Regions from separate parts of the Cedecea selenatireducens genome, predicted to be linked through region 3. Evidence: predicted binding sites of a transcription regulator. Region 3 holds the regulator's gene; each other region holds the start of a gene.

Region 1 (6,277 bases), on a different contig from region 3:
AAAGCTTTATCCGGCCAGATTCAAAGATATCGATATGAAGAAAGTGGCCGACAGCTGGTATCAGCGCTTTTACCGTACGCATTATGAAGGGGTGGAGTAATGCCTTTGCAGGTGCTGGCGGCTGGAAGCCTGCGGCGGGTCTGGCCGCCGCTAATGGCGGAGTTCGAACGGCAAACCGGTATCTTAACGGAAACGCAATTTGCCCCTGCGGGGATGCTGAGATCGCGTATTGAAGCCGGTGAAAACTGCGCTCTGTTTGCTTCGGCGAACATGGCGCACCCTCAGACGCTGTTGGCGCAGGGTAAAGCGCTGGCGGTTCAGCGGTTTGCCGGAAATACGCTCTGCCTGACGGCGGCGGCGCACTGTGTTGATGCGCAAAGCAGCTGGCTAACGCTGTTAAGCAATCCCGCGTTGCGCATCGGCACGTCTACGCCGGGGAGCGACCCTTCCGGGGATTATACCTGGCAGCTTTTTGCCAGATTAGAAGCTGAATTTGGCATCGCATTGCGCTCGAGGGCTCTGCGGCTGGTTGGCGGGCCGGGCACGCAGGCAGTGCCTGACGGTATGCTCGCCGCGCAGTGGGTTATTTCTGGCGGGCAGGCCGAGCTGATGATTGGCTATCGCAGCTACGCTGCAGCGCTGAAGTCTCACCGGGAGCTGCGGGTATTTGAGATCCCGTCTGACTACAATATTCAGGCCGATTACGGGCTGGCGTTGTGCGATGCACGAGCGGAGCCGTTGCAGGCTTATCTGACCTCGAGCACCGCGCGGAAGCTGCTGATGCAATACGGTTTTGGCGCCTGAAGCCTGAAAACAAAAAACCGCCGATAAAGGGCGGTTATTTTTATGCTTCTGCCCGTTAAGGCATCATGGTCGGCCATTCGGGTGGCATTCTGGCAATAATGTCGACCAGCCCCGTTTTAAACGAATCCCAGATGACAGGGAAGTCCCCGAGCGTCAGGCCAAGCAGCCCCATGGCGAACCAGCACGACGCGGCAACACCTAACCCACTGCAAATAAAGGCCAATGCGCGGGAGTCTGACCGGCGGAACTGAATATTTAAACTGCTTGCCAAAAACATCAAAACCGCGCTGAGCAGCGGCCAGCGCATCAAAATAACGCCGGTGGTGATTGTTGCCATGAACCTTATTCCTCAAAAGCTGCAATTTAGTTTTTTGTTGCACTTATAATGTGAAGTCTATCACTTTTGCGCGTTAAATCGCCAGCTTTGTGGTGGTTTTTTGCCCGCTTTGCTGGGGCGGCGAGCGGTGTTTTTTAGGCGAAATGGCTGGCAGGAGGTGTGAACATTTTGTTTATCTGACGTTTACCACAATTTCGTTTAAATAATCATTCCCTGCTGCTTTAACCCCAGAAAAACTCATATTAGTGCGGTGGGTGAAATCTTAAGCTAAACGGCATCCCGGTTAATCTTATCTCATTGTTGCGCAAATTAATTTCCATGGAGTTAACGGCTGAAGGCTATTGCTAAAGCCTGCTTTATGATGCAACGTAATCGGCGGTCATCAGGTTGTTCCTTTAAGGCATAAACAGGCGCATAAAAGCAGGGTCATGTGAGCATCATGGTGAGACGAGTTTATCTTAAGGTATTGCGTACCTCAGGTTTTGTCCTGATGGTTTGCCTGCCGATAATGCTGGCGATCTATTTTGCCCACGTGCGCGCAACCAGCGACACCCAGCAGCATCTGCACTCTTTCGGCAAACTGGTGATGGAAAAAACGGAAATTGTCATCAGCCATGTTAATGAGGCCCGCAGCGAAGCAGAACGTTTTTCAGGGGAAATATGCAGCCCTAAGCATATGGCAAATATGCTGGATATCGTGCGTGGTAAACTATTCGTCGCGGATTTAATTTACATCCGGGGCGATAAGATGCTGTGCTCTACCAGCTACAAGCCTTTAAAATCGCTGCCTGCTCCGCTGCCTTCTTATACCCGCAAACCGGACGTCGCAATCTATTATTATCTGGATACGCCGTTTTATGCCGGGCATAAAATGACCTATATGCAACGCGGGAATTATATGGCGGTGATTAACCCGCTGAGCTGGTCAGAAGTGTTATCCGAAGATGACTCACTGATTTACGGCGTATACGACACGGTGACCCGCAGCTTTTTCTCTTTGAGCCCCGGCGCTGACAGCGATCTGCTGCATCGTTTTATTCTGCGCAAAGAGAAAGCGTTTACTCAGGATGACCGCTTTTACACCATCGACCAGTCGGCTAAAAGGCCGATTGCGGTGATTGTCTCAACCTCCGAAACGCTGTTTAATCGCCAGTGGTATCACCAGCTTACTCTTACGCTTCCGCTCGGCGTTATTTGCAGCCTGCTGATTTTAATGATGTGGTCCCGTACCCGTCAGCAGTTAAATTCACCGCGCCGCATGCTATTAAGGGCGCTGGCCAGAAAGCAGCTAAAACTTCACTATCAGCCCATTATTGATATTCAAAACGGCTATTGCGTGGGGGCAGAAGCGCTGCTGCGATGGGTAAATTTTAACGGGCAAACCATCAGCCCTGGGACGTTTATTCCGCTGGCAGAATCTGAAGGTCTGATTCACAAAATATCTGACTATGTTGTTGATGCCGTATTTAAAGATTTTGGCGAATTTCTTGCCGACCATCCGGGACTTTATATTTCGATTAATCTTTCGGCATCCGACTTCCACTCCTCGCGCTTAATAACCGTACTTTCCGAACGAATTAAAACCTATAACATTCGGCCAGGGCAGATAAAAATCGAGGTCACCGAACGAGGGTTTATAGATGTTGAAAAAACCAGACCGGTTATTCAGGAATTCCGCAACGCAGGCTTTAAGGTTGCAATCGATGACTTCGGCACGGGTTATTCGAATCTGCATAACCTGCAGTACCTTAACGTCGATATTCTAAAAATCGACAAAAGCTTTATTGATTCCCTCGCCAGCGAACGAGCCAGCCATTTGCTGGTGGAGCACATAATTGAAATTGCCCACAGCCTGAACCTGACGACGATTGCCGAAGGGGTCGAAACCGAAGCACAGGTGGCCTGGCTGGTCGATCACGGCGTGGAGTACTGTCAGGGCTGGTATTTCGCGAAAGCGCTGCCGCCGCAGGAATTTATCGCCTGGCTGTATACGCCAGGCGGTATCAACCTTGCTTCGGCACCGGGTATTCAAGCCTGATGGCGGTAATCCGTTGGCGTGCGGTCAAACTCACGGCGGAAGACGCGGGAGAAGGTCTGCTGTGAGACGTAGCCGTAGTCCATCGCAATATCAAAAATAGGGCGCTGGGTGGTGCGCAGCGCCGTGGCGGCCATCAACAGACGGCGCTGGCGGATATAGTCGCCCAGCGTTTGGTGCATCACGGTACGGAACATGCGCTGTAAGTACCATTTTGAATAACCAGATTTTTTTGCCACCACGTCGATGTTCAGCGGCTGGTCAATATGTTCATCAATCCATTCAGTCAACGTATAAATGATGTCCTGGTGAGCCATGAGTCGTCCTCATTTCCGGGTTAGCTTGTTTCGTTGAGCCGGAGTATAATTCCTCAAGTTAACTTGAGGTAAAGAGCATTATGGAAAAGAAATTGCCCCGAATAAAAACGCTGTTAACGCCCGGTGAAGTGGCGAAGCGCAGCGGCGTGGCCGTCTCCGCGCTCCACTTTTATGAAAGCAAAGGCCTGATTAAAAGCACACGAAACTCAGGTAATCAGCGACGTTATCAGCGTGATGTGCTGCGTACGGTGGCGATAATCAAAATCGCCCAGCGCATCGGCATTCCGCTCAGTACCGTTGGCGACGCCTTTGGCGTGCTGCCCGACGGGCACTCAATCAACAAAAACGACTGGAAGAAGCTTTCGTCGCAATGGCGCGAGGAATTAAATCACCGCATTGATACGCTGACCGCGCTGCGTGACGAGCTGAACGGCTGCATTGGCTGTGGCTGTTTATCCGGGGCGGATTGCCCGCTGCGTAACCCCGGAGACAAGCTGGGCGAGCAGGGGACTGGCGCACGGTTGCTGGAGGATTAGCATTAGCTTCCAGACAAAAACTAAAGCGCCACAAGGGCGCTTTAGTTGTTTTCCGGTCTTTGTCTTTCGCTCTATCCCGTTCTGACAGGAGGGTTTCCCCCGACGTCGGCACCCCTCGATAACGCTTACACATACATACGTACATACTTCACTGACTTTGGAGGTTCCGGTCTGCACCGACAATTTAAGTGTAGGTCCGCCCCTTCACTTTGCAAGGTCAATTGGTCTTTTTTTGTTCATTTTTTTGACATGTGATTCGCGGCCGACTTTCCTATAGTTATTCCATTTGGCTAAACATAGGGTTACCCCATGCTAACGGTTCATCACCTCAATAACTCTCGCTCCCAGCGCGTACTTTGGATGCTGGAAGAGCTGGCGCAGCCCTACCAGATCGTGCGTTACCAGCGGGAGCCCACCATGCTCGCTCCGGAAGCGTTGAAAAAGATTCATCCGCTGGGTAAATCGCCGGTGGTGGAAGATAACGGCCATATCCTCGCCGAGTCAGGCGCGATTCTTGAATACCTGCAGGAGGCCTACGATAGCGAAAGCCGCCTGAAGCCGCAGGAGATTGACGACAAGATCCAGTACCGCTTTTGGCTGCATTACGCGGAAGGATCGTTGATGCCGCTGCTATTAATGAAGCTGGTGTTTGGCAGCCTCGGCAAAGCGCCGGTTCCCTGGCCGTTACGCCCGGTGGGCAAAGCGTTGGGGCAGGGCGTGCAGAAAGCCTGGCTCAACAAGCAAATCGCCACCCATGCCCGCTTCATTGAAGATTACCTGAAGCAGAACCGCTGGTTTGCCGGGCCGCAGTTTAGTGCGGCAGATATTCAGATGAGCTTCCCCGTGGCCGCGCTCCTGGCACGAGGTGAGGTGAACGATATGCCGCACACTCAGGCATGGATGAAAAATGTGCAAACACGTCCTGCCTGGCAGCGAGCGCTGAATCAGGGTGGCCCTTTTGAGATCCCCGGCACGTGATCGCCGCGGGGATAAAAGGAGAGAAAGCCAGCCCGATAATTTACGATTTTGTTGCGAAATTGCGCATTGACGATAACGTTTGCGCACCATGAGGCGATTAATTCATCAGCTGAGCACATTTTCCGCGAAAAGGGCAAAAGTTAAGTTGAAAATCCCGTCAGGAAGGCTGGATAATCGTTTGCTTTCATTCTGTGACACCGATTTGTCCGTGTGGAGTTAAACGATTGCTTTTTTGTGACACCCCTTTGTCACAATCGTAGCGCAGGGAGACAACGTTTAACTGGCAGCGGGTTGTCCACCACCCGGGCAAACGTCATTCTAAAAATCTCAGGGGATTTTTCACTATGTCTACACCTTCTCCGCGTGCCGGCGGTTCGCTCGACGCCTGGTTCAAAATTTCTGCACGTGGCAGTAACGTGCGTCAGGAAGTTGTCGCCGGTCTGACGACCTTCCTGGCCATGGTCTACTCCGTCATCGTTGTGCCGGGCATGCTCGGTAAAGCGGGTTTCCCACCAACGGCGGTCTTCGTGGCGACCTGCCTGGTGGCGGGCGTGGGCTCCATCGTTATGGGCCTGTGGGCCAACCTGCCTCTGGCTATCGGCTGCGCCATCTCGCTGACCGCCTTCACCGCCTTTAGCCTGGTACTCGGCCAGCACATCAGCGTGCCGGTCGCGCTTGGCGCGGTGTTCCTGATGGGCGTCCTGTTTACCCTTATCTCTGCCACCGGCATTCGTAGCTGGATTCTGCGCAATTTGCCGATGGGCGTGGCGCACGGCACCGGGATTGGTATCGGCCTGTTCCTGCTGCTGATTGCCGCAAACGGCGTCGGCCTGGTGATTAAAAACCCGCTGGACGGGCTGCCGGTTGCGCTGGGCCATTTCGCCAGCTTCCCGGTTATCATGTCGCTGATTGGCCTGGCAGTGATCATCGGTCTGGAAAAACTGAAGGTGCCGGGCGGCATTCTGCTGACGATTATCGGCGTGTCCATCGTTGGCCTGATTTTTGACCCGAACGTTCACTTCTCCGGTATCTTCGCCATGCCGTCGCTGAGCGATGACAAAGGCAACTCGCTGATTGGCAGCCTGGACATCATGGGCGCGCTGAACCCGATTGTGCTGCCAAGCGTGCTGGCGCTGGTGATGACCGCGGTGTTTGACGCCACCGGGACTATCCGTGCAGTTGCCGGTCAGGCAAACCTGCTGGACAAAGATGGCCAAATCATCGACGGCGGCAAAGCGCTGACCACCGACTCCCTGAGCAGCGTGTTCTC
Region 2 (6,277 bases), on a different contig from region 3:
TTTCGTTTTTAGCACAGGTTAAAGAGCCGTTGGTATGTGTAGTGGGGGCTCCCCGGAAGACGTCTGCTAAATAAACAGCAACCCTTGTGCCAGGTTGATACCCGGCGCCAATGCTGCCGTACAGCGGTTCATCTTCCTAAAATAAAGCGTAGATGGCATTTGCAAAACTTGCATACGGCCAGAACTCAATTTCAATGACATATCAATAACTCATCCTAAAAATTTCGCTTTTGAGATAAGCGGCAGAGTTCGCTTTCACATGGCTGACATAAAGATGAAAATCCGTCGTCATCTGGCGGCGGGATGCTAATGAGTTGGCTGAAGGTTGTGATTAAGTAAATTATTTGGGATGAGAGCCAAGGGCGGTTACACTTCTTGCGCTGATTATTTGATTAAAGGACTGAAAGGATTGTGACCAAATTCAAACTTCTCGCATTAGGCGTACTGCTTGCCTCCTCCGTTACTGCCGTACACGCGGAGGGCCCATGGTCTATTGGGGCCGGTGCGTTGGTCTCGCCAAACCCTTATAAAGGCGACCAGAACCGCGTTTATCCGGCTCCTCTGCTTGGCTATGAAGGTGACAATTTCTACTTCCGCGGCTTCAACGCCGGTTACTACCTGTGGAATGACGAAGCCGACAAGCTCTCCGTGACCGCCTATTACTCGCCGCTGCATTTCAGGCCGAAAGACAGCAACTACGACAGTATGCGCGCGCTGGATTACCGCCATTCTACCGTGATGGCTGGTCTTTCCTGGGTGCATAACACGGAATATGGTTTCCTGCGTACCGTGCTGGCCGGGGATATCCTCGACAACAGCAACGGCATTACCTGGGACACCGCCTGGCTGTACCGCTACAACGCCGATAGCCTGACGCTGACGCCGGGCGTGGGTGTTGTCTGGGACAGCAAGAAACAGAACGACTATTACTACGGCGTAAGCGGCAAGGAAGCAAACCGCAGCGGCCTGAACGAGTACGACGCGGGCAACAGCTGGTCGCCATACGTTGAGCTGTCCGTTAACTACAAGCTGAACGCAGACTGGAACGTATTCGGTATGGGTCGCTATATGCGCCTGTCGAAAGAAGTGACCGACAGCCCAATGGTCGACAGCAACTGGACCGGCGTGCTGCTGACGGGTGTGAACTACAGCTTCTGATTGGTGCAACACACGCACTAAAAAGGGGCGCTGGCGCCCCTTTTGCTTATCTGTGGTGCAGTGACTTATCGTTTTGCACCTGGCGGGTGAAACTCGCTTAGCCTTTTTTCGCCACGCTGATGGTCTGGCTCAGGCGGGTTGGTTTCTCCGCGCTGGCTTTCTGCTTTTTAGACGCGCAGGCGGTTTCCACACAGACGAAGGTTTTGTAGCCGTCATCCGGCATATCGCCCATCGAAACGGACAGGGCAGGGCCCGGGTTCCAGCCCACGACGTTGAAATGGTGATGATGAACCACATTTAGCGTGCGTTTCAGGCTGCTTGCATCGTGAATGACGCTGCACTCTTCCGGCTCCAGGTAGAGGCGATCGGTCCGGTCCGGGAAGGTCTGCACGCCGTCGGTAAGCTGGCCCGCCGCTTCATTCAGCACTTTGTCGATGTACGGATTGCCGAGGCCGCTGACTTTCACCTCCGCGATGTCGCCGACGTTGAAATAGGTGTGCAGGGCAGACGTGGTTTCGAACTCACCGTGGGCTTCCAGCTCAATCTCGCAGGTTTTCCCCAGCTTGAAGCGGGCATACAGCGTGAACTCATGCGGCCACAGCTTCAGCGTTTCTTCGTTGTTATGCAGCTCAAAGGTCAGGACCACGCCGTTGGCGTCTTCGTTGTGAGCGCTCAGCGTCCACGGCAGGTTACGGGCAAAGCCGTGAGCCGGAAGGCCAGCCTGTTCCGCCGGGCCAAACCATGGCCAGCAAATCGGTACGCCGCCGCGCAGCGCTTTTCCTTTATGGAAAGGCGTAATGTCGCTCAGCCACAGCACTTCATCTTCACCGGCGGGCTGCCAGGAGAGCAGGTGAGCACCCTGGAGCGCGAAAGAAGCACGCACCTGCGGGTGATCGACCACGATGACGTCCAGCTCATCGTTTACGCGGCGGGTCAGGGAAGGGGTAATTTGTTCGACGACCGGAAGTGCAAAAATTTTATTAATCATTTCTTATTTCCTCAGTCCTGGGTCTTTAAGGCAAAAAAAAGAGCGACCGAAGTCGCCCTTTCAGATTGATGACAGGCAGCCAAAAAACGTGGTTTTCGGCTGCCTGGGGCAAACCAGAGAACATCATTTGTTTTTATATCAATGCTCAGACTTTTTTTAAGGATAATGACGCTTTGTCAGCAGCCTTAAAAAAAGGGCGACCGAAGTCGCCCTTTAGGATCAGGTTCTCATCTCAACTTATTTGGAGATGTGAGCAATCAGATCCAGTACTTTGTTGGAGTAGCCAGTTTCGTTGTCGTACCAGGAAACCAGTTTCACAAAGTTGTCGTTCAGTGCGATACCAGCTTTAGCATCGAACACGGAAGTGCAGATTTCGCCGTTGAAGTCGGTAGAAACTACGTCATCTTCGGTGTAGCCCAGAACACCTTTCATGGTGGTTTCTGAAGCAGTTTTGATTGCTGCTTTGATCTGCTCGTAAGTTGCTGGTTTTTCCAGACGAACGGTCAGGTCAACAACGGATACGTTAGGGGTAGGAACGCGGAACGCCATACCGGTAATTTTACCGTTCAGCTCTGGCAGAACAACGCCTACTGCTTTAGCAGCACCGGTAGAAGAAGGGATGATGTTCTGAGCTGCGCCGCGGCCGCCGCGCCAGTCTTTGTGAGACGGGCCATCAACGGTTTTCTGAGTAGCGGTGGTAGCGTGAACGGTGGTCATCAGGCCTTCAACGATACCGAAGTTGTCGTTGATAACTTTAGCCAGTGGTGCCAGGCAGTTGGTGGTGCAGGATGCGTTGGAAACGATGTCCTGGCCAGCATATTTTTCAAAGTTAGCGCCTTTAACGAACATAGGCGTTTTGTCTTTGGATGGACCAGTCAGAACCACTTTTTTCGCGCCAGCAGCGATGTGCTTACGAGCGGTTTCGTCAGTCAGGAACAGACCTGTTGCTTCAGCAACAACGTCAACGTTCACTTCGTTCCACTTCAGGTTAGCCGGGTCACGTTCTGCGGTAACACGGATAGTTTTACCGTTAACAACCAGGTGGCCGTCTTTAACTTCTACAGTACCGTTGAAACGACCGTGAGTTGAGTCGTACTTCAGCATGTAAGCCATATAGTCAGCGTCTAACAGGTCGTTGATTGCAACGATTTCGATGTCAGAACGTTCCTGAGCAGCACGGAAAACGATACGGCCGATACGACCAAAACCGTTGATACCTACTTTGATAGTCATAGTATTCCACCAGCTATTTTTTAGTGAATAAAAGGTTGGCTGTAAAATTACAAAAACCTTACGCAGCGTCAAGCGGAATCGTGTCAATCATTGCGACAAATCAATCCTGTGAACAGGGTTTGTACGACTGAACGCCTCACGCTTCCTTTTGGGCTTAAATCCAAATGGGGACGATGCGGGGGATTTTAAACGCCAGTTCAAGCAATAATGTGATTCACGTCACGCTTTGTGCCGTGCCAGAATTTCAGGGCTAAGTTTAGAACAAAAACCAGCACGGTGTTGTTAATTTTTTGTTAGAATGGTGCCGTGAGCTGTCCCAATTGAACTGACCGAGATGTACGCCTATGTCTAATCAATTACCCCCTGATTCAAATAAGAAAAACCTCAGCGAAATGCAATATTATGTGACCCAGAAGCACGGTACTGAACCGCCGTATTCCGGGCGTCTGCTGCATAACAAGCGCGACGGGATTTATCACTGCCTGGTGTGCGACGCGCCGCTGTTTCTTTCGGAAAGCAAATACGACTCAGGCTGCGGCTGGCCTAGCTTCTACGAGCCTGTCGGCCCCGACGCCATTCGCTATCTGACCGACAATTCCCACGGTATGGAACGCGTTGAAATTCGCTGCGGCAGCTGTGATGCGCACCTGGGACATGTGTTCCCGGACGGCCCTCAGCCCACCGGCGAGCGTTATTGCGTCAACTCGGCTTCCCTGAGCTTCACCGACGGGCAAAATGGCGATCAGGTTGATGGTTGAAAAATCGATTCAGCTAATTATTCCTCGACGGAGCGTAACATGAGCAATCTGGATGAGATGTTGAGCGTGATGACGCCTGAGATTTATCAGCGTCTGGCGACGGCTGTCGAACTGGGGAAATGGCCCGACGGCGTGGCGTTAACCCCGGAGCAGAAGGACAATAGCCTGCAGCTGGTGATGCTGTGGCAGGCGCGCCACAACACGGATGCGCAGCACATGACCATCGACACCAACGGCCAGATGGTGATGAAGAGCAAGCAGCAGCTGAAAGCGGAGTTTGGCATCGAACCCGCGCCGTTTGTGACCATGAAGCTGCAGTAAGTAAAAAGGGAGACTCGCTGGTCTCCCTTATTTTTTATCGTGTTACTGATTATTTAGCGTGGTCAATGCCCAGCGACTCGGCGAGCTGCTTCGCCAGCTGATTGTTGTCATCCGCGCCATACTCCCAGAACATCGCGCCGCCCAGGCCTTTCTCCTTGATGTACTCGGCTTTGATCTTCACCGAGCGCGGGTTCTCGTAAGAAATCGCGAACAGCGGTTTACCTTCAGCAGACTTCAGCGTCAGGTAAGGCACCTTCGCGTCCTCATCCCACTCTTCGGTAAAGCGCTTCTGCGGATCGTTCAGCATTTTCTTCACAAGGTCGTTGTATTTGACGTAGGTGTCTTTGGTCAGATCTACGCCCAGCGCGGTTTTAAACAGCGCCAGCTCACGTTCGCCGAAGTACGGCTGCGTCACCGGGTTTTTCTGTGCGTCAGGTTTTGACCAGTCGATACCTGGCTCAACGGCGCGCTTAGGCACGCGGCCATAGAAGCCGATGCCGAGGTTCATCTGCTGCGGCTTCAGCCCGGCGGCGAGATAGTTATTCACCACGAAGTCAGCGCTGTACTTGTCGGCTTCGGCCACGGTAGGCCATTTTTTCGAATCGTACAGGTTGGCGTTGAAGTACTGAGTGCCGTACGCCATGTCGTAGGTCATCAGGTTGATGTAGTTCAGCACCGGCGCGATGGCCTTCACGTCAACCCAGCTTTTCGGGCTTTCGGCGTTGGCCCCGACGGCGATGGTCACCAGTTTTTTATCGCCGACGGCTTTACGCAGCTCTTTCAGCAGGGCGGTGAAGTTGTCGCGGTCAGCGTCCAGCTTATCTACCAGCCCCCATGCGCCGTTCACCGGGAACTCCCAGTCGAGATCGATCCCGTCCAGGCCATATTTATCCATCACTTCCTGCACGGAGCGGATAAACACCGCGCGATTCTCTGGCGTTGCCGCTGCGGCAGAGAAACCACGCGCACCCCAGCCGCCCACGGACAGCAAAATTTTCAGCTGCGGGTTCTGTTTGCGCAGCGTCGGGAGGGTTTCGAGGTCAGAGATGACTTTCGGAGAAAGGTAGATCTGGTGAAGTTTTGACGAGTCCTTCAGGGCTTCGTTGGTTTCGGCTTTTTCGTCGTTATAAATCAGGCCAAAGGAGTAGTTGAGGTGGGTTATCTGGCGGACATCAAGCTTATTGATATCCCCACCGGGCCCGGCTGTGACGTCGCCGCCGCCGTTGAAGTAACCCACGGAAAGCAAAGATTCAGCCTGCGCAACGCCGCTGCAGGCTAGCGTCACCGCGGCCACCAGCGGTAACATTTTACGTGTGAATGACATAATGATTCCTCTTTGACGGGCACAACATAAAAGCTCCCCGGCCACGCATAACTGACGAAAACGGCGGAAAGCGAAATCAGCTAAAGTGCTGAATAAATTCATTGAATGTGATTATGAGAGCGCTCCCAGGCGAGGGCGAGCAAAAAAAGCGTAGATTGTGAGCGGAATCGATACAAAAGTGCGGGGCGGGTGGCCGCCCCTACAATTATTGGCAGGTAAAATCTACTGGCAGGTAAAGTCGGCGAGGGTCACCGGCGTGGCGCCGGCGACGGCCATCTCCTGAAACGCCAGCAGGCTGTTCTGCGGCTGCAGGTTTACGCCGCGACAGCCGTCGGTGATAACGGTCACCTCATAACCCAGCTGAAGGGCATCCAGCACGGTAAACTTCACGCAGTAATCCGTGGCCAGCCCCAGCACAACAAGGTGATGAATGCCGTGTTCGTGCAGCCAGCCATCAAGGTCGGTCTTTTGCCGGTGCTCGTTGTCAAAAAACGC
Region 3 (6,277 bases):
GCCCGCGTGGTGGCTGGCTAATCTTAACCCGAGCGCCGCAGGCGGCGGCTCAGCCAGATCCCATGCTGAGGCCGCTGGCGCCAGGCTACCGAGGAGATGGTATGCATGGTGTTCAGGTGGCCAATAATCCGCTGTAAATGCTGCTCCATGGTGCTTAACGGCCCCGTGGGCAGCGTGTCCGCATCCAGAATATTGGCGTCGTTCGATCCGCCAGGCCCGTCATACTCCAGCCTTTGCTGGCAGCGCTGTAAGCCTATTTCACAAGACTGCAGGTACTTTTGCGCCAGGTCCGGCGTGAGCATGTTGTGCTCGCGCGCCAGAGTTGTCATGGCGTTGATATGCTCGACGATGAACTGGCTGTGGGTCACCCAGAGCTTCATGTCTGCCAGATAATGAGAGTTAAATCCGGGTTCCTGCATCGCCTGGTTGAGCGAGTTGAAGAGCGCGTTGTGCGCCTGGTTGACCCGCATTCGTTGCCAGGCCAGAGGCGTGGGTTCCGGATCGTTGCTCAATATCAGGCGAATCGCATCCTGGTCGGCCTCGAGCGCGTCGTGGGCGTTCTGGCGCAGCAGGCCAGTTTGCCACTGTGGCCAAAGCCAGATCATGCCGCCAAAGGCAATCAGGCAGCCGAGCAGCGTGTCGATAAGCCGTGGAATGATGTAGCTTTCGGCGCTCAGGGTAATGAGCTGCAGGGTATATACCGCCGTGACGGTAAAGCCGATGGTGGCCCAGCCGTAGCTTTTGCGAATGAACAGATAGCTCACCAGGGTAATCATTAGCATCGCCAGCAGGGTGTAGCTGTCCGGGACGTGGAAGTGCAGGGTGATGCCGGCGATACACAGCCCTGCCATGGTGCCAGCCGCCCTGTGCACGATACGTACCCGGGTGGCGCCGTAGCCGTTTTGCGTCACGAACATCACGGTCATCAGGATCCAATACGGTTTAGGCAGATGTAAGAAGGACCCGAGCAGGCTGGCAATCGTCAACATTACGCCTAAACGTGCGGAGCTGCGCAGCGCTGATGACTTGAAGGAGAGATAGTTTTTCAGGGCCGGGAAGAACGGCAGGCGGCGCTCCCGATCTTCCATTAAATCCCTTACATACAGCGGGCGTTGGGTTTTCAGCACCCGGCCGATGCGGCTGAAGTGATAATGGCAGAACTGCCCGACCGGGTTATCCGGGTTCTGGCGGGCGATCTTTTCCAGGGCGTCGATCTGCTTGTCCATGGTAAAGCGCGTCGGGTAGCGGTGGTAGAGAATATCGTCTGCCAGCACCCGCAGGCGCGCGGCGATGGTTCGGGCGTTCCAGCGGATCACCGCCTCGGCATGGCTTTGCTCGACCAGCTTCTGGACCTCTTCCGGCTGATGCAGGCTAACCGAAATGTGCTCCTGCAAATCCAGGGCGACCTGGAAAGCGCGTAGCAGGCGTTTGTAGCCATTTTGCTGATTGGCCGACAGCATATGCAGCTGCTGGTAGCAGGTCGTTATCAGGTCGACGGCTTTCTGCTGACGTACCAGCAGCGGCGGTAGCGCTTTTTCAGGATCCGTATGCTGGGTCAGCAGGCTGTACTTTGCTTCGCAGTAGTCCGCAAGCTGGCGGTACAGCAGGCTGAGCGACTCTCTGAGCGGCTGTTCACGCCATAGCCTGAACCAGAACCAGTTAAACGCGCCGTACCAGATGGTGCCGGAGATATAGAGCACCATCGGTTTCCAGATAGGCATGTTGCCGGCCATGCTGAGCGTAAAAATGGCGGCAATCAGCGACGCGGGCAGCAGGCGAGCATGCAGCGAGCTTATCTCCGCCGTGACGCCGAGCAGCAGGGCCATGACGATTAATATCGCAGGCAGCGGGACGTGGGTGTAAAGCAGCAGCAGCTGCATGATAAGGCTGCTAACGGCGAACAGGCTGCCGCCGATGATCAAGCGTTTGAAGAAGCGTTTATGCGGCGTGTCCAGCCCGGCAATGTTGCAGCAGGCAGGCACTAACGAGAAGAGCAGGCCATTTTGCAGGCTGCCGAGAATCAGGCCGATAGCCACGGGTAAACACAGCACCAGGGTTTGCCGCAGCGCGTAGTTAACTTCCGGGTGATAAATTAATCTCTTCCACATAGCCTGAATTGTAGAGACAAAAAAGGCGTGTTACCGAAGCGACACGCCTTTATGGGGCTAATTAGCGAGTGCCGTAAACGACAATCGTTTTACCGTGTGCGGAAATGAGGTTCTGGTCTTCCAGCATTTTCAGAATACGGCCAACGGTTTCGCGGGAGCAGCCCACGATCTGACCGATTTCCTGGCGGGTGATCTTAATCTGCATCCCGTCCGGGTGGGTCATGGCGTCCGGCTGTTTAGCCAGGTTCAGCAGCGTCTGTGCGATACGGCCGGTCACGTCGAGGAAGGCGAGGTTGCCGACTTTCTCGGAGGTCACCTGCAGGCGACGCGCCATCTGGGAAGACAGACGCATCAGAATGTCCGGGTTGACCTGAATCAGCTGGCGGAATTTTTTATAAGAAATTTCAGCTACTTCACAGGCTGACTTGGCGCGAACCCAGGCGCTACGCTCCTGGCCTTCTTCGAACAAACCTAATTCACCAATGAAATCACCCTGATTCAGATAAGAAAGGATCATCTCCTTGCCTTCTTCATCTTTAATCAGAACAGCTACGGAGCCTTTGACGATGTAGTACAGCGTCTCCGCCTTTTCACCCTGGTGAATCAGCGTGCTCTTCGACGGATACTTATGAATGTGGCAATGAGACAAGAACCATTCGAGAGTCGGGTCTGTTTGCGGTTTGCCAAGCACCATGCGCGGTTATCCTCTGTTATAAACTGGCTACCAAAGACAAGACTCGGAACCTCTTGTCTGGCGTTGCAATCGTGAAATTTTCCCAAACCCTGGGAACTGGCGGGCAGGTCACTCCTGCGGCCTGTAATTAGTCGTTTCCTCTGCTTACGGCATAAACTTCTCTGTATAGCAGCAGCATCCGGATTGTTTTAGCATAGCTTTTGGTAAGTGTCTTGTCTTGTCTCGTTTCAGCATGACCTGGATCGCCTTACGTTGCCAGTTTTCACGTAGGCGCGTAATCTGAAAGAATATTTTCTCAACTGGAGTAGGCAAAATGCAGGCACGTGTTAAATGGGTGGAAGGCATGACCTTCCTCGGTGAGTCCGCTTCTGGCCACCAGATCCTGATGGACGGTAATTCTGGCGATAAAGCGCCAAGCCCAATGGAAATGCTGCTGATGGCGGCGGGCGGCTGTAGCGCCATTGACGTGGTGTCGATTTTACAAAAAGGCCGCCACGACGTGACGGACTGTGAGGTGAAGCTGACTTCGGAACGCCGCGAAGAAGCGCCGCGTTTGTTCACCCATATTAATCTGCACTTTGTGGTTAGCGGAAAAGAGCTGAAGGATAGCGCCGTCGCTCGCGCAGTCGATCTTTCTGCTGAAAAGTATTGCTCGGTAGCGCTCATGCTTGGGAAAGCGGCAAACATTACCCACAGCTATGAAGTGATCGAAGCTTAAGCGTCAAAAAGGCGGCATTCACGCCGCCTCTGCCGAATCAGGCAATCTTCCTGCCTTCCGCCAGTCGCTGCACCAGCGGCCCCATAATCAGCTCCATCGCCAGCCCCATTTTTCCGCCAGGCACCACCAGGGTGTTGATGTGGGAGATAAACGATCCTTGCAGCATCGCCAGCAGATAAGGGAAGTCGATGTCGTCCAGGCCGCGGAAGTGGATAACCACGAAGCTTTCGTCCAGCGACGGAATTGCCCGGGCGGCAAACGGGTTAGAGGTATCCACCGTTGGGACGCGCTGGAAGTTAATATGGGTGCGTGAAAACTGCGGGGTAATAAAGTTGATGTAATCGTCCATCGAACGCACGACGGAGTCCATCACCGCCTCCCGCGAATGACCGCGTTCGCCGGTGTCGCGAACCAGTTTTTGAATCCATTCCAGGTTAACGATAGGCACCACGCCAACCAGCAAATCTACGCAGTCGGCCACGTTGTGCTGCGGGGTGACAACGCCGCCGTGCAGGCCTTCATAAAACAGAACGTCGGTTGGCTCCGGCAGCGGCTGCCACGGCGTAAAGGTGCCGGGCACCTGGTTCCACGGCACGGCTTCATCGTAGGTATGCAGATATTTACGTGATTGCCCTTTGCCGCTCTGGCCGTATTCGATAAAGGTTTGTTCCAGTAATCCGAAGTCATTGGCTTCTGGCCCAAAATAGCTGATGTGGCGGCCGGCATCGCGCGCCTTGCGGATGGCCATGTCCATTTCCGGGCGGGTATAGCGATGGAAACTGTCGCCTTCAACTTCGGCGGCACGCAGGTTGAGCTGCTGGAAAATCTTGCGGAAGGCGAGGCTGGTGGTGGTCGTTCCGGCGCCGCTGGAACCTGTGACCGCAATAACCGGGTGTTTGGCTGACATAGGGTGACAACTCCATGAAGGATCGGAAAAAGGTCTGGTTTCTGATTGTTATACTTTTCAGCCAGTATAGATCACCCCGCCGGTTAGCGGTCAGCCGCGAAACTGCCCGCGCGGCATAATGTTTACCGTTTCATGGAGTTCAGACCAAACCAGCACGGCTTCGCCGCTTTGCAGCTGGCGCTTCACGTCGGCGACTTTTTGCGTCAGCGAGCGCTCCTGCTCACCATAATCGGTGCCTTCGCGTAATACAAAAGATTCAATCAAACTGTCGAGCGTTTCAGGGGCGAGATCTTGCCAGGGAATGATCATTTCAGTGGTCCAGGAAGCGGGTTAGCCAGTCAGGGATGCGCTGCTCAAGCCACATCTGCGGGCGCAGCGGCGTGCCGCCAACGAAGCCAACGTGGCCGCCATAGGTGGTGAGCTGATAGTGGATATTCGGCGGCAGCGTTTCGCGGTCCGGGATCACGTGGTGGTCCATAAACGGATCGTCTTTGGCGTGAATAATCAGCGTTGGCGAGGCAATGTCCGGCAAGAGCGGCATGGCGCTGCACTGGCGGTAGTAGTCCAGCGCGTCGGCAAAACCGTGAATTTTTGAGGTAATCAGGTCATCGAACTCGCGAATCCGGCGCAGACTTTTGAGTTTACGCAGGTCGATAGGCAGCGAACCGGGGTAGCTCTTCAGCTTGCGGGCGGCATTTTTCTTCAGCAGGTTCAGCAGATAGTGCTGATAAACGCGCGAGAAGCCTTGTTCCATGTGATAGCAACATTGCTCGAGCATCAACGGTGCGGAGACGATAACCCCCGCTTTCAGCGTACAGGCCGCGCCCTGTTTTGCCATCAGGCAGGCGAGCATATTCCCGCCCAGCGAAAAACCAACCGCAGCGGTCGGGACTTCGCCATAGCGCTGATTTAGCCAGTCGAGGAAATACGTGCCGTCTTCGGTTTCGCCGGAGTGATAAATGCGCTCTTTGCGGTTTGGCACGCCGCTACAGCCGCGAAAATGCATCACCACGCCTAACCAGCCGCGCTTTTTGGCCGCTTCAATCATGCCGTGAGCATAGGGACTGTGAAGGCTGCCTTCCAGGCCGTGAAACACCACCAGACGCGGTTTTTGCATGGCGGTTTGCGGATCTTCGCTCCACGCAAGATCGACAAAATCCCCGTCCGGCATATCCAGGCGCTGCCAGTGAGGTTTGAAATTGATTCGGCGGCGAATCAAACGTGGGATCATGGTTTGCAGATGCGGATTACTGAGTCCGCGCATCGGGCGGAAATCGTCACCTTCATCATGATGAATATTCAATTCTAAAGGACTTGTACTGGCCATATCACACTGTTAGTTTCGTTTAGTTCGCTAATTATTCTTCGGGTGTGGAGCACCCAATTCATGGACTTAACGCTTTTTCTGTCGATGCTGGGCTTTCTCTGGGTCGCCGCGATTACACCTGGCCCTAATAATACGCTACTTACCGCGTCCGGGGCGAATTACGGTTTCTTCCGCAGCCTGCCGTTGATGATTGGCATCATGCTCGGGATGCAGTGCATTCTGGTGCTGGTGGCCTTCGGCGTCGGGAGTTTAATCCTGCTTTATCCGGCTTTGCACCTTATCCTGAAGATTGCCGGTAGCGTTTATCTTTTGTGGCTGGCCTGGAAAATTGGTACCGCGAAATACGAGCGGCTGGAAACGGATGCTGCCCCGCCGTCTCCGGTACCTTTCTGGCAGGGTGGCCTGCTGCAGGTGATAAACCCTAAAGCCTGGCTGATGGCGCTGGGTGCCGTGGCAAGCTTCAGTCTGGCTGGCGCCGATTATCTGCATTCCGTGGCGATGATTAGCGTAGGCATTGCGCTGG

What was found. Region 3 encodes CRP, which controls carbon source genes, mostly activating them, when cyclic AMP is high. Its sites were predicted from a motif close to ATGTGANNNNNNTCACAT; they were not measured.
Region 1: a site for CRP is predicted at 1,190-1,207, ahead of ACE38U_RS07585 (YjcB family protein). Genes of this name have one in related genera too.
Region 2: a site for CRP is predicted at 3,587-3,604, ahead of msrB (peptide-methionine (R)-S-oxide reductase MsrB). Genes of this name have one in related genera too.

What each region holds. Positions count from the first base shown of each region.
Region 1 covers NZ_JBHIKW010000003.1:443,467-449,743, reverse strand. The annotation lists gene ACE38U_RS07595 (ABC transporter substrate-binding protein) at 1-100, shown strand, start outside; gene modA (molybdate ABC transporter substrate-binding protein) at 100-804, shown strand; gene ACE38U_RS07585 (YjcB family protein) at 860-1,141, opposite strand; gene pdeC (cyclic di-3',5'-guanosine monophosphate phosphodiesterase PdeC) at 1,581-3,179, shown strand; gene soxS (superoxide response transcriptional regulator SoxS) at 3,170-3,493, opposite strand; gene soxR (redox-sensitive transcriptional activator SoxR) at 3,574-4,029, shown strand; gene ACE38U_RS07565 (glutathione S-transferase family protein) at 4,339-5,007, shown strand; gene ghxP (guanine/hypoxanthine transporter GhxP) at 5,352-6,277, shown strand, end outside.
Region 2 covers NZ_JBHIKW010000011.1:23,244-29,520, forward strand. The annotation lists gene ACE38U_RS17075 (MipA/OmpV family protein) at 412-1,158, shown strand; gene ACE38U_RS17080 (D-hexose-6-phosphate mutarotase) at 1,256-2,146, opposite strand; gene gapA (glyceraldehyde-3-phosphate dehydrogenase) at 2,384-3,379, opposite strand; gene msrB (peptide-methionine (R)-S-oxide reductase MsrB) at 3,724-4,137, shown strand; gene ACE38U_RS17095 (YeaC family protein) at 4,177-4,458, shown strand; gene chiD (chitinase ChiD) at 4,508-5,782, opposite strand; gene pncA (bifunctional nicotinamidase/pyrazinamidase) at 6,005-6,277, opposite strand, start outside.
Region 3 covers NZ_JBHIKW010000025.1:12,349-18,625, reverse strand. The annotation lists gene argD (bifunctional acetylornithine/succinyldiaminopimelate transaminase) at 1-21, shown strand, start outside; gene ACE38U_RS21875 (YccS/YhfK family putative transporter) at 24-2,108, opposite strand; gene crp (cAMP-activated global transcriptional regulator CRP) at 2,170-2,802, opposite strand; gene ACE38U_RS21865 (OsmC family protein) at 3,116-3,520, shown strand; gene ACE38U_RS21860 (phosphoribulokinase) at 3,558-4,427, opposite strand; gene ACE38U_RS21855 (YheU family protein) at 4,518-4,736, opposite strand; gene ACE38U_RS21850 (hydrolase) at 4,738-5,754, opposite strand; gene ACE38U_RS21845 (LysE family translocator) at 5,815-6,277, shown strand, end outside.